DNA from 2 places in the Thermoanaerobacter uzonensis DSM 18761 genome. Region 2 is predicted to be linked to the other one. Evidence: riboswitches for the same ligand, from Rfam matches in the RefSeq annotation. Region 2 holds a riboswitch; the other holds the start of a gene.

Region 1 (8,938 bases), on a different contig from region 2:
GACAATGAAACAATAAAGATTTTTAACATAAAGAATCCTACGGTAATGGATGCTTTAGTTGCTATAAACTATGACTCTAAAAATTTAATTGTACAAAATGGCAAAGATTTACTTTTCAATCTTAATGGCCAAAAAATCGTTGTTAAAGGTGAAGAAGGAACTCCTCCACAAATATATGTAAATGATTCATTAGCAAATTTAAAGACTCCTATAAAGGATGGAGACAAAATAACAATTATAAAAGGTCAAAAAGGGCAAGATGCTACAATAACCGCTGGTGAACTACTAAAGCAGCAAAAAGGGAAAATAATTTTTATAAATAATTCAAAAGTGGACCAAAATTATGTTATAAAAAATGGGGATGAGATAGTTATAAAAGAAGACTTAACAAGTTTTGCTGTTACAGTAAATGGAAAAGAAGTAGTGTTAAAAGGGAAAGAAGAGTATCTGTTTGTAGACGTATTCAATTTTATAGATTTGAAACTGGATAATAACAAGGTGCCAGAAATGAAACTTAATGGGAGACGTGCTTCCTATACAGATATATTAAAGCCAGGAGATAATATTGAAATTGGAATTGAAATATAAGAGTAGGTGCAGACTGTATACAAACTTTCGAAAATATCCTATTTAAAAATTTTTGACTTTGTCAACAAGGTAGTCTCCACTTTTGAAAGGGTGGAGACTTTATAAAGTTGTGGAATTTTAATGTTACTGATATAATTAAGAGAGAGGTGAAAAGAGGATGGATGTATTTATCGAAAAATTAGTCAAAAAACAAAAAACTTCGAAGGATATTTTATTTAGTATTGGTGTTGTAGTAGCTGCATTAATTATTGTGTTTGGCGTGATACCTTTAATACCAATAGTTAAAAATTTCTTAATTTTCTTTTTGTTATTGTTTAGCTATTTAGCATATTACTTAATAAGGTCGAGAAATATTGAGTTTGAATATTCACTTACAAACAATGAATTGGATGTAGATAAAATAATTGACCAAAAAAGAAGGAAACATGTTATAAGCGTTGACTGCAGAGATTTTGAAGTTATGGCAAAGGTTAATAGTGACAAGCTGACAGAAGACATAAAAGCTATTAAAAATCGAATTGAAGCGGTAAGTTCTATGTCTTCCCCTGATGTGTATTTTGCAGTGTTTGAAAATGGGGGAGTAAAAACTTTGCTATTTTTTGAGCCAAATGAAAAAATGTTGGAAGCGATAGCAAGGTATATACCAAGGAAGCTTTTTAGATAATATTAGAGGTTTGGGATATGAAAGAAGAATTAGAATTTCTAGATATTTGTAAGAAAACAGGATTGTCTGTCACACTATTGAAAGAAATAATAAAGGTGATATCAAAATATACAAGTGTTGAAAAAGCAGTTATTTTTGGTTCCAGAGGTCGGGGAGACTTTAAAAAAACGTCAGATATTGATATTTGTATTTTTGGAGATGAAGTAACACATACAGAGATAAATCTTTTAGAATTTGATTTAAGAGAATTAAATACTCCTCTTGACTTTGATGTAGTAAGTTTTAAAAGTATTACGAAAGAGGAATTAAAAGAAAACATATTGAAGGATGGAGTAGAGGTATATGATAGAAAAAAGATTACTTCAGAGATTTGAAGATTTTAAAAATGCTTTTATGCGTTTAAAAGAAGCCTTTGACATCGAGATAGAGAATGAGATAATTATTGATGGGATAATACAAAGATTTGAATTTACTTTTGAATTAGCGTGGAAACTTATGAAAGATTATCTTGCTTATGAAGGGATTGAAGTAAACAGTCCGAGAAGTGTTATCAGGGCAGCTTATGGAAATCATTTAATAGATGATGGAGAATCTTGGATAGATATGTTAATGGATAGAAATAAAACTTCACATATTTACGATAAAAAATTATCTTTAGAGATTTATAACAATATAAAGGATAAGCATTTGAAACATCTTGAAGATTTAAAAAGAAAATTGGAAATGATCATTGAGAGAGAAAATAAGTAAGATTCCTTTATCTTAATTTATGCTGTTATAAGGAGATTATTTGAAAGTAGAAAGAAATAACTAATAAATTCATAAGGAGTTGATGAAATGATTAAAGCAGTTATTTTTGACATGGATGGAGTAATGATTGACAGTGAGCCAATACACATTAAATTAGAAGAGGAATTATTCAAAAGTTTAGGAGTAGAGATAACAGAAGAAGAACACATGACATTTGTAGGAAGTTCTTCTTATTACATGTGGAGGAAAATTAAAGAAAGATTTAATCTTCCTCAAAGCGTAGAAAAACTTGTAGAAGTAGATAGAAAAAGGTATTTAGAGCATGTCTTGAAAACAGGCGAAATAATTCCTATAGAAGGTATAACAGAGACAGTAAAAAAGCTTTTTGAGAAAGAGTATAAATTAGCCGTTGCTTCTTCCTCTCCTATAGATGTAATAAAATTAGTTTTAAAAAAGCTGGGAATTGATAAATGCTTTGATGTGCTTGTATCTGGAGATTATGTAAAAAATAGCAAACCAGCACCAGATATATTTTTATATACAGCAGACAAATTAAAAGTAAAACCCCATGAGTGTGTTGTAATTGAGGATTCATATAATGGAGTTCATGGTGCTAAAAAAGCAGGAATGAAAGTGGTAGGTTTTAAAAATCCTAATTCCGGAAATCAGGACATATCAGAAGCTGATTTTATTGTAGATTCTTTAGGAGAAGAATTGTTAAAAATTATAGATGAATTAAACAATGCGGAAGATATTGTTAAAAACTTAATGAAATAAATGGTGCGCCTGACAGGAATCGAACCTGCGACCTCTCGGTCCGGAGCCGAACGCTCTATCCACTGAGCTACAGGCGCACACTTTATACATAAAAGTTTACTATGAAAAAATTAACCTGTCAAATGGATTTGATATTTATTAAACGTAGTGGTAAAATAATATTTGGAAACAATAAACAAAAGGAGGAGTGACAGATGCAAGCAATCAGTATCGAAGCTATAAAAAGAGATACAGGTAAAAATGTAGCTCGCCGTTTAAAAAATCAAGGTTATATTCCTGCCATTTTATATGGTAAGGATATGACGGAGAGCATTCCTTTAGCAGTTGAATATAATGCGCTTCAAAGGTTGCTACAAAAACATGGAAGGAATGTCCTCCTCAATGTGATTGTGGATGGTTCTACTCATAATGCGGTTATTAAAGAGATTCAAGAAGATACCTTGAAAGGGAAAATAATTCATGTGGATTTCCAAAGAGTATCAATGTATGAAGAAATAGAAGCTACGGTTCCGTTAAAGTTTGAAGGAATAGGTCTTATTGAAAGCAGGGGTGGAATTGTACAGCATCAACTTTGGGAGTTGACAGTGGAAAGCTTACCTGACAAAATTCCTCAAGAAATTGTTGTGGATTTAAGCAATTTAGAGATTGGAGATACACTTTTTGTAAAAGACATACAAGTTCCAGATGGAGTAAAAGTTGTAGATGATCCTGATGAGGTTGTAGTTTCTGTATTGGCACCTAGAGAAAGTGAAGAAGAGGCAGAAGAAGAGGCTGAAACAGCAAAAGAAAATGAATAACAAAAAAGAGAGGTTATACCTCTCTTTTTTTAGTAATTAGCGATTTTTCTTTTTTCATTGGTTAGCCTTTCTGGGATTATATCATTTCGGATTAAGTCTTCATAAGTTTCTCGCGCAACGATTATGTCAGCCTGACCATTAGACACGAGTACTGCAGCAGGACGAGGTAACCTGTTATAATTGCTAGCCATCGAATAATTGTAAGCACCTGTACACAGCACTGCTAAAATATCTCCTTCTTCAATTATAGGTAGTGTAATATCCCAAATTAGCATATCACCTGATTCGCAAAGCTTTCCTGCTATTGATACTTTTTCTGATGTTATATTCTTAGCTTTATTAGCTACAATAGCATCATATTTTGCTCCATATAAAGCGGTACGTATATTATCAGACATTCCTCCGTCTACTGCCACGTATTTTCTGACACCTGGTATGTCTTTAATAGCTCCTACTGTGTAAAGAGTAGTTCCGGCATTTCCTATTATAGAACGACCTGGCTCTACAATTATGTTTGGCATTTTTATATTTAAAGCAACGGAATATTCCTTTACTGCTTGCATTATTTCGTGTGCTATTTGTTCGATTGGCTGGGGATCGTCCTCATCTACATATGCTATTCCAAAACCTCCACCTAGATCTAGTTCTCCTACTTCCCAACCTAAAAATTCTTTTACTAATTTTAGGAAATTCATCATAATTTCTATTTCAGCTTTATAAGATTCTGCATCAAAAATCTGAGAACCGATATGAGAATGTAGGCCTGCTAGATTTACATTTTCCAAAGTTAAAGCATATTCTATGGCTCTCATTGCGTCTCCATTAAAAAGAGGGAAGCCAAATTTTGAATCTATTTGTCCTGTTTTTACATATTGGTGAGTATGAGCTTCTACACCAGGAGATACTCTTATATAAATATTAGGAACTTTATTCATCTTTTTTGCCAAGTCATTTAACATATTTAGTTCATACCAATTATCTACAATGATTCTCCCAATATTATTTTCTAATGCCATTATAAGTTCTTCTTTTGATTTATTGTTGCCGTGAAAGTATATTTTTTCAGCAGGGAATCCTGCTTTTAACGCAGTATATAATTCTCCACCAGAAACGACGTCAAGACCCAAGTTTTCTTCTTCAATTATTTTGCATATTGCCATTGTCATGAAAGCTTTGCTGGCATAAATCACTTCATTTCCTGGATAATCTTTTTTAAAGCCATTGTAAAATGCTCTACAATTTTGCCGCAATAACTCTTCGTCTATTACATAAAGCGGTGTACCAAACTTTTTTGCGAGAATTACAGTATCGCAACCACCTATTTCCAAATGCCCCTTTGAATTTATTTTCATTGTACCATGCAACATTTTATCAACCTCATTTACTTTAATAGTTTAAATTACGAAACTTAAAAACAAAATAAAATACAGCTAAGTATTACCTCAGCTGCCTATTTTGCACATAGACATGGTAATACCTCCTTCCCCCTATAGCGAGATAGCTCTTCACTGAAGGCTCGGGAAACCTCCAGTGACAGTCCTATACCTATTCGGCATAGGCCCAGCTGCGTAAACTTTAAGGAATTTACGCGCTTCGGCGAGCATCCCTTTCATATACCTTCACTGGCCCTTAAATACCTCTGGTATACTACTCTTGATGACCCGCGCCTCTACCTCACCTTCCAAGAAGATGAGGTATTGTTATTCAATTTTTTTATTATAATATCATTTATGAAAACAGCTGTCAATAGATTTTCAAAAAATTTTTTATTAGAGATTAAAAATGGGTAAACTAAATAAGAGGTGGTATAAATGCCATGGATAATAACTTTTATAGTTTCATGGATTATTTTCTTTTTGTTAGTTGATTGGAGATATATAAAATATACTATATGGGGAGGACTATTAGCTTTAAGTTTTCAACTTGTTGTAGATGAAATTGCAATTGGTCTTAATCTTTACGATTTTTCTAATATTATTATTAAAATTTTTAATTCAAGTTTATTTTTTACTTTTGGCGCACCTTTTTGCATAGGAGTATTGTATGCACAAACATATCCTAGAAATAATATTTTGCGCTTTATAAATGTGATTGTTTTAACTGTACTATTTTTTGTAATGGAATATTCATTAGTGCATATAGGGGTACTAAAATATCTTCACTGGTGCTATTTATATAGTCTAATTATAGATGTGGCAGCACTTTTGGCATTAGGGAATCTCATCACTATTTTTAAATTATCCCCCTGGATGAGGAGGGGAAAATAGTGAAACTATATGTTTTTTGGAGTTTGATTGCTATTGATGGGGTATTGGTGTTCTTGTGGTTTAATTTTTTAAATAAAATTCAAAAAAAAGAGGATTAAAGAAAAAAATACCTATTACTGTATATATATTGTACAAAAATTTGTGCTAAATATCATATTTATTGACGATAGTAAAGAAGAAGAAATAGTATTATAATAAAAACATCAAACGTTTTCTAATAGGGGGAATCTAAAAATGGCTGATGTTGTACTCAAACATGTTTACAAAGTTTATCCAGGCGGTGTTACCGCAGTTAAAGATTTTAATCTAGAAATTCAGGACAAAGAGTTTATAGTATTGGTTGGACCTTCTGGTTGTGGTAAAACTACAACATTGAGAATGATAGCAGGACTTGAGGAAATATCTCAGGGCGAACTTTATATTGATGGCAAACTTGTGAATGACGTGCCACCAAAAGATAGGGATATCGCAATGGTATTCCAAAACTATGCTCTTTATCCTCATATGACAGTGTATGACAATATGGCTTTTGGACTTAAACTTAGAAAGGTTCCAAGGGCGGAAATTGATAGAAAAGTAAAAGAAGCAGCTCGAATTTTAGGATTGGAAGAATACTTAAACAGGAAACCAAAAGCTTTGTCAGGTGGACAAAGACAGAGGGTTGCATTGGGGCGTGCTATTGTCCGCAATCCAAAAGTATTCTTGATGGATGAACCTTTGTCCAACTTAGATGCAAAATTGAGAGTACAAATGAGAACTGAGCTGGCTAAACTACACGATAGATTACAGACGACTTTCATATATGTTACCCACGACCAAACAGAAGCTATGACAATGGGTACAAGAATAGTAGTTATGAAGGATGGCGTTATTCAGCAAGTAGATAAACCCCAGACTATTTATGATTACCCAAATAATTTGTTTGTTGCTGGATTTATTGGAAGTCCTCAAATGAACTTTATTGACGCAAGATTAGAAAATAAGAATGGAAAAGTATATGCTACTTTTAAGGGATTCAGCATTTTGGTGCCAGAAGGGATTTTGAAAAGATTAAAAGATCCAAGCTACGTTGGAAAAGAAATTGTGTTAGGAATAAGGCCAGAAGATTTGCATGACGAAGAAGTGTTCTTGGAAGCATATCCAGAAGCTGTAATTGAGGCAAAAGTAGATGTTACAGAGTTGATGGGTCCAGAGACATATCTATATTTGGATGTGAATGGTGTTCCATTGACAGCAAGAGTAGATCCAAGAACAAGGGCAAAAGCCGGAGACGTAATTAAAATAGGTTTTGATATAAATAAATTGCACATGTTTGATAAAGAAACAGAAATGTCAATTTTGAATAGAGTAATAAGCTAAAAGGCGGTTATTCCGCCTTTTATTTTTTTGTGTCAAAATACCACATAAATTTACATTTGCCTATTATTTCTTCTAGGAAATAGTGTATAATTATTGTATACTATTAAGTAAGGTGGTATGAAAATGATCGGCTATGACTTTATAAAAAAGGTGGCCTACGATATTCAAAAAAATATTCAAATGCCATTATATATAATAGATAAGTCAGGAAATTTAATTTATGGCGACAAAGATTTTTTTGAAAAAAAAGCAGGATTTTTAAGGATAAATGTAGAATATATTGATGAAAAAGAGATATATGAAGTAGGGGAATTTATATGCTATAACATATTTTACAATGATGTCCTCTTTTTTACTGTCGCTTTAGAAGTAAAAGATGAACAATCAAAAAAAGTGCTTTATCTAATTTCTCTAATTTTTGAACAATTACTGCACAAATATGATAGAGAAGAGTTTTTGATAGAGGCTTTAACTTGTAAATTAAGTGCAGATTTAGTGTCCTATTACACTGAAAAATATAAAATAAATAAGAATGTGAAATATACAGTAGCAATTGTCGAATCGAATAATGAAATTGACGATGCGATAAAGATAATTACCAACATTTTTGATAAAGGTAATTTATATACTGTAAAATTTGATGATAAAAGATTTGCAGCGATATTTTCTTACAAGGGAAATAACTCTTTAATAGAACTTTATAAAACTATGAAAGATATGATAGAAGCTGAAGGCTATATGAAAGTAAGAATAGCCAGTTCTTCTTCCTTTGTGCCAATTGAGGATATACATATTGCCTATAGGGAAGCAGAGACAGCCTTACTTATTGGTAAAAAATTGGAAAATGAAAAAGGAATATATATTTACGAAGACTACAGCTTTGCAGAAATTTTATGGGGAATTGACATAGAGAAGATAAATAATTTTATTAAAAAAAGAAATATTGATTTTGGTATTTTCAAAGATGAGGAATTGATACAAACCCTAAATGTTTTTTTTAGAAATAGTCTAAATTTGAGTGAGACTGCCAGAGAGTTGTACATCCATAGGAATACATTAGTTTATAGACTTGATAAAATTTTCAAAATGACAGGTTTAGACGCTAAAAATTTTGATGATGCTGTCTTATTAAAGACGATCTTGGTTTTGACAAAATTATACGATATTCCGAGGTGAGAAAATTTGATAAAGTTTATAAATGTATCTAAAAGATACAATAAAGATATAATAGCTCTTTCAAATATTAGTTTTGAAATTGAAAGTGGAGAATTTGTATTTATTGTTGGGCCTAGTGGTGCAGGTAAATCAACTTTAATTAAATTATTGCTAAAAGAGGAGGAACCTACTTCTGGCAGTATTGTAATTAATAAAAAAGATATAACAAAAATTAAAAAGCGGGAGATACCTTATTTGAGAAGGAGTATGGGGGTAGTTTTTCAAGATTTTAGATTGCTTCCTAATAAAACAGTGTTTGAAAATGTTGCTTTTGCTATGGAAATAGTTGGAGCACATCCTAAGGAGATAAGAAGAAAAGTCCCGATGGTATTGTCATTAGTAGGATTAAGTGATAAAGCGGACAAGTATCCTAGGCAGCTGTCTGGTGGGGAGCAGCAAAGGGTTTCTTTAGCAAGAGCTATTGTAAATGAACCTTCTATTCTTATAGCAGATGAACCTACGGGGAATCTGGATCCTGATACTTCCTGGGAAATTGTAAAACTTATATCTGAAATAAATAA
Region 2 (8,938 bases):
AAGACTTGACTTCATCAATTGTAGTTTCTTTGTTTATCTCTTTTAATAAAAGCCCTTCTTTTGTGACCTCAATAACACACAGCTCCGTTACAATGAGACTTACTTTTCCTTTAGCAGTTAGAGGTAGTCTACATTTTTTAAGTATTTTTGGCTGTCCTTTACCAGTATGTTGCATAGCAACTATAACTTTTTTGGCACCCGTCGCTAAGTCCATTGCTCCTCCCATTCCTGGCACTATTTTACCAGGTATTATCCAGTTCGCTAAATTTCCCTCCTGGTCTACTTCCAAACCTCCCAAAACTGTAACATCTACATGCCCTCCTCTTATTAAAGCAAAGGAAAAGGCACTGTCAAAAAATGCTGCTCCCGGCAAAACCGTTACATATTGTCCTCCAGCATTCGTAATATTTTTATCCTCTTCTCCTGGTATAGCCATTGGTCCCATTCCAGTAATTCCGTTTTCCGATTGAAATATTACATGTACACCTTTAGGAATGTAGTTTGCCACTAACGTGGGAAGACCGATTCCAAGATTTACTAATTGCCCATCTTTAAGCTCTTTTGCCACTCTTTTTGCGATTATTTCTTTTGCTAATTCAGGATTATTTATCACTGTCTTCCCCTCCTTTTACGATATAATCAACCAAAACACCTGGTGTCATCACATCTTCCGGTTTAAGCTCTCCGACTTTTACAATTTCTTCAGCTTCTACTATTACAGTTTGAGCAGCTAACGCCATAAGTGGATTGAAATTTCTTGTCGTTCCTTTGTAGTAAATATTTCCAAATTCGTCAACAATGCTTCCCTTCAAAAGTGCCACATCCGCACCAAGAGGCAATTCTAACAAATATTCTTTTCTATTAACTGTAATCTTTTCCTTTCCTTCTTCCACAACCGTACCTACTCCTGTAGGGGTCAAAATACCTCCTAACCCTGCTCCATATGCCCTTATTCGCTCTACTAAAGTGCCCTGGGGAACTAATTCTACTTCAAGCTTTCCTTCATTCATAAGTCTTCCCGTCTCTGGATTGGTACCTATATGAGAAGTTATAACTTTTTTTACAAGACCTGCTACTACCAATCTTCCAATACCTCTGTCAGGAAAACTGGTATCATTGGCAATTATAGTTAAATCTTTTACCCTCATATCTATAAGCAGATCTATTAATCTCTCTGGGGTACCGTTGGCAAGAAAGCCGCCAATCATCATAGTCATACCATCTTTAAGCAAAGGTTTTAAATCCTCAAGCTTTACAACCTTATTCATGACTTCACCTCTAACCCCAAAATTTTTCTGGCTTCTTGAGGAGTAGCAACCTCTCTTCCTAACTCCCTTGCAATCCTAACTACTTTTTCAACTAGCTCTCCATTAGATCTTGCCAATACTCCTTTGGAAATGTATACATTATCTTCAAACCCAACCCTTACATGGCCTCCTGCTAATATAGCCATGGTTGCCACAGAAAATTCATATCGCCCTATTCCAGTAGCAGTAAAAGTACTGTCTTCTGGAATACTCTCTTTTAAAAATAGAAAATCTCTTATCTCGCCAGAAATACCACCTGTTACTCCCATTACAAAATTAAAGTGCATAGGCGTTTTTATATATCCTTTTTTATGAAGCCTTAACGCCGTATCTATCATTCCTTTGTCAAACACCTCAAGTTCTGGCTTTACACCAACTTCATTCATCTTTAAAGCAAATTCAATGATCATATTTTCCGTATTTACAAATATTTCGTCTCCACCAAAATTCAAAGTTCCACAATCTAAAGATGCCATTTCAGGATTTAAATAAATAGGCTGAAGCCTCTCCCCACTGGTCATCCCAACAGCACCGCCGGTAGAAGGCTGAATTATCACGTCAGGACATTTTGTTTTTATGGCTTCAATAGCTTCTCTAAATCTTTCCTTGTTTTGAGTTGGAGTCCCATCATCATATCGGACATGAAGGTGTATGATGCTGGCTCCTGCATTATAAGCTGCATAAGCTTCTCTTGCAATCTCTTCTATTGTATAAGGAACATTAGGATTGTGTTCTTTTGTTACCTCCGCTCCACATATAGCTGCTGTAATAATAAGCTTTTCCACTCTCATCTCCCCCTATTTTCTATACCTCTGCTTCTCTTTTGGCACCACACAAGTCCCACTTGCCTTGCATACAATTATAGGTTCTTCTAAAACTTCTGCAGCTGAATCATTTATATCTGGCCTCGCTGCTATAACTTTTTTAGCTTCAAAAACCATTTTTCTTGAAGTATTGCCTATCTCCACGATTTCCCCTGTTGCTTCAATAAAATCCCCTGCATATACTGGTGCCAAAAATTCCACACTGTCATAAGCCCTAAATAGCCCCTCGTCTCCGTCGTACCGTATCAAAAGCTCTGTTGCCACATCTCCAAAAAGGCTTAAAATCCTTGCTCCATCTATAAGATTTCCCCCATAATGGGCATCATGCAAGCTCATCCTTACTCTAATTGTCGCCTTCAAAACTGTCCCCACCTCCTTAACTTTTAGAATATTTTAAGAAAATGATTTCACACTTCTTGTATGCAAAATATATGCCAATAAAAATAATAGTGCTCGGAACCCTGTTGGAGTCCGTGGTCGAGTTTATATTTTTGCTAGAATATTGTCTTTTGCTTAATTTTAGTCATCACCTGAGCGAACGATACAAAATGCCAACAACGATAATACTTTGTCAAAAAACTGAAAAAGGAGGCTAATTATGCCTCCTTACAGTTTGTTGACAAAGTAAAAAATATTAAAAGGAGATATTTTGCATCGTCGCTCCGATGCTCCAAAGCGACAAAACTAAAGCTCGACCTTCGGGCTCCGGCAGGGTACCGGGCACATTCGACATCCTTATCTTAGTGCCCGCCTCCGCCATACTTGGCTTCGGCCCTGCCTTCACCCTCGGTCTTGCTAAGTTTTGTTGCCGCTTTGTCACAAGTCGCACCGATTGCAAAATATCTCCTTTTCGAAAGTTTGTCTATAGTCTGAAAGGAGGCTAATTAAGCCTCCTTATTTTTGAACATTTAATACACTGTGATACCTTCCATAAGCAAAGTAAATTAACAAACCCGCCAGCATCCATCCACCAAACCTTATCCATGTAACAACTGGAAGGCTTGCCATAAGATAAATACTAAAAGCTGCAGTCAATGGGGCAACTATCCACACAAAAGGAACACGGAATTTTCTCTCTACATGAGGCATTTTTACCCTTAAAACCAAGATACCAATAGATACCAAAACAAACACCGATAAGGTCCCTATATTACAAAGCTCAATTATTATATCAAGAGGTAGAAAACCTGCTATTATTGCAGCTAGCAAGCTTGTAATTATAGTATTTATGTGAGGCGTTCTATATTTGGGATGTACATGAGAAAATACTTCAGGTAAAAGCCCATCCCTTGCCATAACCATAAATATTCTTATTTGACCATAAAGAGTTATGATAAGAGTAGATATCATACCTATAACAGCACCAGTAGCCACTAATGCCGAGCCCCAGTTGATTCCTATACTCATCAATGCCCCCGGCAAAGCATTGTCGGGAACAATCTCTTTATAAGGCACCATGCCTACTAACACAAAAGCCACTGTAATATAAAGTGCAAGTATAACTATCATCGCCATCATCAAGCCTAATGGCACATTTTTCTGAGGGTTTTTTGTCTCCTCTGCTGCAGTAGAAACAGCATCAAAGCCTATATATGCAAAAAAGATTATCGCTGCAGCAGACATTATACCTTTCCAACCATATGGTGCAAAAGGAGTTAAGTTAGATAATTTTACATGGCTTATTCCAATAAAAATAAATAAAAGTATTACCGCAATTTTTAAAGCTACTATCAAATTATTGGAAATAGCAGTTTCTTTTACACCTATATACAAAATCCATGCAGCAAAAGCAACTATTAAAATTGATGGCAAATCCATTACTCCTCCCCAAATAGGAGGTTTTGTTATAATCTCCGGTAAAGTTATACCGAAAGACTTTAAAAGACCTACAAAAGTTCCCGACCACCCTGACGCTACTGCACTTGCTGAAACCAAATATTCCAAAAGCAAGTCCCATCCTATTATCCAAGCAATAATCTCTCCAAAAGCCACATAGGAATAAGTATATGTACTTCCAGCAACAGGAAACATTGTAACTAATTCAGCAAATATAAAAGCAGCTAAAGCAGCAGTTATGCCACCAATTATATACGAAACTATAACACCTGGACCTGCTCTTAACGCACCTTCACCAGTTGCAACAAAAATACCTGTCCCTACAACAGAGCCTATTGCTAAAGCTGCAAGGTCAATAGCTGTTAGTTTTTTTGCTAGACCTGTTCGTTCTGCTGCCTCCAACAGTTGATCTGCGGACTTCTTTCTAAATAAATCCATCCAGAATCCCCCTAATTTAAAAATTTGTTAATTATTAAGCTCAATAACTTCCATAAATATTCAATACTTCTTTATTATGCCCCCCTTTCTTTAGATTCATTAAAGTATAATTACCTTTTTTGATGAATACATTTTCTCTTCAAATAACTCTAATCTTATTTTATAATATCAGCTTTAGTCCTTTGTTTCAATAAATCCTTTAAATAAATTCACAGTTAAGCGTGATGCAACTTTTATGCCATATATTTTTATTTCTTTTTTTAAATGAAATGCTGAAATTTAAATTAAACACTTTAAAGACTTTTATTTCTATTTCTTCAACTACAATTCTATAAACATTTTGCTTGAAAGTTGTCTTTTTGCCTAAAATTAAGCAGAAAATTTAAAATTAAAAAGCTATTTTTAACATCTTTATTTTATATTGCAGCGTTTGCCTTGGAATACCTAAAATTTCTGCCGCTCTACTTATATTTCCGTTTGTTTTTTTTAGCGTCTTAGAAATAAGTTCATACTCTATTTTTGATAAAAAAGTACGAAGGTCTTCTTCTATTTCAATAGTATTTATAGCTATTTCTTTCTCTCCCGCTATAAAAGCATTTTTTAAAATATGTTCTGGAAGGTCATGTAGTTGAATCATTTCGGTCTCGCAAAAATTAGAAGCATATTCAATCACACCTTTTAATTCTCGTACATTTCCTGGCCAAGATAGACTCATCAATACTTTTTTTACCTCTTCGCTCACTCCTTTTATGTTTTTCCCAAGTTGCCAATTAAATTCTACAATAAAGTGTTTCACTAATAAAGGAATATCACTTTTTCTTTCTCTGAGAGGTGGCACATACAAGCTAATTGCGTTCAAACGATAAAAAAGGTCTGGTCTTAAAATCTTTTTTTCTAAGGCTTCCTGAGGGTGAATATTAGAAGCGCTGATAACCCTCACATTAACTTTCCTCACCTTACTATCTCCTACACGTCTTATATACCCCTCTTGTAAGAAACGCAAAAGTTTTGCTTGTAAATCAAAACTTAAGGAGGTAATTTCATCTAAGAATAGAGTCCCTCCATCTGCAAGCTCTACCAAACCGGGACGATTTTCTGCACCTGTGAAACTACCTTTAACTGTACCAAAAAGTATTGATTCCATCAAATTTTCAGGAAGAGCAGCACAATTTTGTGCAATAAAAGGACCGTTTTTTCTCAAGCTTGCATTATGAATGGCCTGTACTAGAAGTTCTTTACCTGTCCCCGTTTCACCATACACAAAAACGGGAGAGTTGCCTCGTGCAATTTTTAGAGCTTTGTATTTTAATTCTTGAATTTCCTCAGACTCTCCAATAATATCATCAAAAGTATAGCAAGCCTCATCACTATTTTTGCTAATTTGTTGTTGGTTATGACGCACTTCTTCTCGTAATTCAATTACCTTTGTCATGAGGTTTTTTACTTCAGAAAGGTCCTTAGAAATATCAATTGTACCATACACTTTTTCATCGATTATAATTGGAAGAGTAGTAGTGAAAAGAGAGATTTTTCGTCCGTAGCAATTAGTAATTTCTTGTTCTTGCTTAACAACAGGTTCACCCGTTCTCAATACTTTTAAAATTGTACTTTCTTTTTTTGAAAGTGAAGGAAACATTGCTAAAATATGCTTTCCCATAGCTTCTTCTACAGGGATGCCATCAATCCTAGAGGATTCTCGATTATAGTACAGGGTATAACCTTCACTATCAGTAATTTGTACTCCCCAATCGATATACTCAAGTAACATTTCTAAAGCTTTCTGATAAAAAATTTGTGGTAATTCTTTTCTTTTGCTATATGTTTCATCTTTATAAGACATTCTTTCACACACCCCTCCCCCAAACGATTACAATACCTACATTTTCTCCTTTGCTTTACTAAAAAAACGCTATTTATGTAATGAAAATCTTTTCACTACATAAATAGCGCTTCACGGGCTCTCACCCATGACAGTAATGGACTTTGTGCCCATCCCCAAGGACATATCCAAGAACGAATATATCCTTTCGGCAGGCAAACCTTCGCCATAAGTATTGGAGGTTCTTCTCCTTATCACCTCATGGCTACCTGTTTTGCCTGCTCCTCTATTTATGCTCTCTCATTTTTATTCAATTGTAAACACGCCTTATGTAAAGCTTATCATTTACCTATATTATAACACACATCAAATATTGTTGACAATACAACAGCATGAAATTTTTGCAAAATAAAAAAAGGCTTAAGAGTTAAGCCTCAAGAAATACTTATAGAAACTTAAATCATCCGTAAGTTCAGGATGAAATGATGTGGCCAGCAAATTATCTTGCTGTGCCGCTACAATTTTACCTTGGTGCTTCGCAAGTATCCTGACACCATTTCCTACATTTTCTATATACGGAGCCCTTATAAAAACCGCCTCTATTTCATTATTAGAAACTGCTGGTATCATGAGCTTCGTTTTAAAACTGTCAAGTTGACTACCATATGCATTTCTTTTAACTGAAATATCCATTATTCCAAGGTGCACTTTGTCATCATTAACTATATATTTTGCCATAAGTATCATGCCAGCACAAGTGCCCCATATAGGAATTTTCCTCTCATTTAGCTTTAAAATAGCCTCTTTGAGTCCAAAATCTACAATCATTTTCCCTATTGCAGTGCTTTCGCCACCCGGTATAATCAATGCATCTAAGCTTAGCAGAGTATTTTTGTCTTTTGCCAAAACAGCTTCTACACCATCTATAAGATTTAATTTTTCAATATGTTCTCTAACAGAACCTTGAATTGCCAATACTCCAACGCGCAAATTACCATCCCCTTGAAGCATATAGATCTTTTTCATCAAGTTTCCTTATATCAATACTCTGCATGGCTTCTCCCAATCCTTCTGAAACTTCTGCTAATATTTCTGGTTTGTCATAATAGGTTACAGCTTTTACTATAGCTTCTGCCATCTTTTCGGGATTTTGTGACTTAAATATTCCAGAACCAACAAAAACACCATCTGCACCAAGCTGCATCATTAAAGCCGCATCTGCCGGTGTCGCAATTCCTCCTGCCGCAAAATTTACAACCGGAAGTCTCCCATGCTGTGCAACATATTTTACAAGTTCATATGGCGCTTGAAGTTCTTTAGCAGCAGCCATAAGTTCGTCTTCCCTCAAAGTAGTAAGCCTTTTTATTTCGGCATTTATTATCCTCATATGTCTTACTGCTTCCACGACATTTCCTGTACCTGCTTCTCCCTTTGTCCTTATCATAGAAGCACCTTCCCCTATGCGCCTTAGTGCTTCTCCAAGGTTTCGCGCCCCGCACACAAAAGGTATCTTAAATGCCCACTTATCTATATGGTACATCTCGTCTGCAGGGGTTAAAACTTCACTCTCATCAATAAAATCTATCCCAAGTGCCTCTAAAATCTGTGCTTCCACAAAATGCCCAATTCTAACTTTTGCCATAACAGGGATTGATACTGCCGCCTTTATCTCCTTTATTATTTTAGGATCTGACATTCTTGCAACTCCGCCTCTTGCCCTAATATCAGCTGGAACCCTTTCAAGTGCCATGACAGCGACAGCACCTGCTTTCTCCGCAATAATTGCCTGTTCTGGTGTTGTCACATCCATTATGACTCCACCCTTTAGCATTTGGGCTAAATTTTTATTTAGTTCATACCTTTCATTCATTGTTCTACTCCTCCTTACAATTGTATCTATGTCTGTATGCATCTTAACATCAATTGTATCTATTAAATAATGACAAGTCAATCGGAACATTATAGATACAAAAAAAGAATGCATAATGCATTCTCAGTTTGTTGACAAAGTTAAAAAATATTCAAAGGAGATATTTTTCATCGTCGCTCCGATGTTCCAAAGCGACAAAACTAAAGCTCGACCTTCGCGCTTCGGCAGGGTACCGGGCACAATCGGCCTCCTTGCCTTAAGGTGCCCGCCTTCGCCATCCATGGCTTCGGCCCTGCCTCCACCCTCGGTCTTGCTAAGTTTTGTTACCGCTTTGTAACAAGTCGCTCCTTATGCAAAATATCTCCTTTACGAAAGTTTGTCTACAGTCTGAGAATGTATAATGCATTCTAATCTAAAAGTTCTCTATACAATTTCATTAAACTTTCATTTATATTGTTTAACTCACTTACAATAGGATTTAAATCTTTTGTTATATCTTTACTGTTTATTAACTCTTGAAGTTTATTCAATGCTTTGTCACTTCTCAGTTTCATTTCTTCAATTTTGTTAGTAATCTCCAATTCAAGTTTAAACTTATCCTCAGCCTCTCCTCTTACAAGCTTATCTTCATTGAAATCATAAGTATCATATCTTGAAGGTATTAAAGTCTTTACTCTAACCTCACTTTCTATCTTATCTGCCAGCTCTTCCTGTGCTTCATCTTCCCCATGTACAATAAATATTTTCCTTGGCTTATCCGTAAATTGAGAAAGCCAATCTAATATACCCTTTTGGTCTGCATGCCCAGAAAAACTTTCAATATATTCTATTTCAGCTTTTACGC

What was found. Region 2 has a riboswitch for lysine ahead of BUB32_RS11465 (sigma-54 interaction domain-containing protein). Riboswitches for the same ligand answer to the same signal wherever they lie in the genome.
Region 1: another riboswitch for lysine. It lies ahead of lysA (diaminopimelate decarboxylase); the one in region 2 lies ahead of BUB32_RS11465 (sigma-54 interaction domain-containing protein).

The regions. Positions count from the first base shown of each region.
Region 1 is NZ_FQUR01000009.1:71,949-80,886, reverse strand. Features, by position in the region: gene BUB32_RS05060 (cell division protein FtsA) at 1-588, shown strand, start outside; gene BUB32_RS05055 (hypothetical protein) at 746-1,252, shown strand; gene BUB32_RS05050 (nucleotidyltransferase domain-containing protein) at 1,270-1,626, shown strand; gene BUB32_RS05045 (nucleotidyltransferase substrate binding protein) at 1,595-2,002, shown strand; gene BUB32_RS05040 (HAD family hydrolase) at 2,090-2,779, shown strand; tRNA gene BUB32_RS05035 (tRNA-Arg) at 2,781-2,856, opposite strand; gene BUB32_RS05030 (50S ribosomal protein L25/general stress protein Ctc) at 2,974-3,576, shown strand; gene lysA (diaminopimelate decarboxylase) at 3,606-4,943, opposite strand; lysine riboswitch at 5,067-5,256, opposite strand; gene BUB32_RS05020 (hypothetical protein) at 5,388-5,843, shown strand; gene BUB32_RS05015 (ABC transporter ATP-binding protein) at 6,078-7,202, shown strand; gene BUB32_RS05010 (PucR family transcriptional regulator) at 7,326-8,378, shown strand; gene ftsE (cell division ATP-binding protein FtsE) at 8,385-8,938, shown strand, end outside.
Region 2 is NZ_FQUR01000023.1:12,807-21,744, reverse strand. Features, by position in the region: gene BUB32_RS11495 (CoA transferase subunit B) at 1-613, opposite strand, end outside; gene BUB32_RS11490 (CoA transferase subunit A) at 603-1,268, opposite strand; gene kce (3-keto-5-aminohexanoate cleavage enzyme) at 1,265-2,092, opposite strand; gene kal (3-aminobutyryl-CoA ammonia lyase) at 2,105-2,491, opposite strand; gene BUB32_RS11470 (amino acid permease) at 3,026-4,405, opposite strand; gene BUB32_RS11465 (sigma-54 interaction domain-containing protein) at 4,794-6,245, opposite strand; lysine riboswitch at 6,342-6,521, opposite strand; gene pdxT (pyridoxal 5'-phosphate synthase glutaminase subunit PdxT) at 6,645-7,214, opposite strand; gene pdxS (pyridoxal 5'-phosphate synthase lyase subunit PdxS) at 7,216-8,094, opposite strand; gene BUB32_RS12995 (hypothetical protein) at 8,218-8,376, opposite strand; gene BUB32_RS11450 (MBL fold metallo-hydrolase RNA specificity domain-containing protein) at 8,502-8,938, opposite strand, start outside.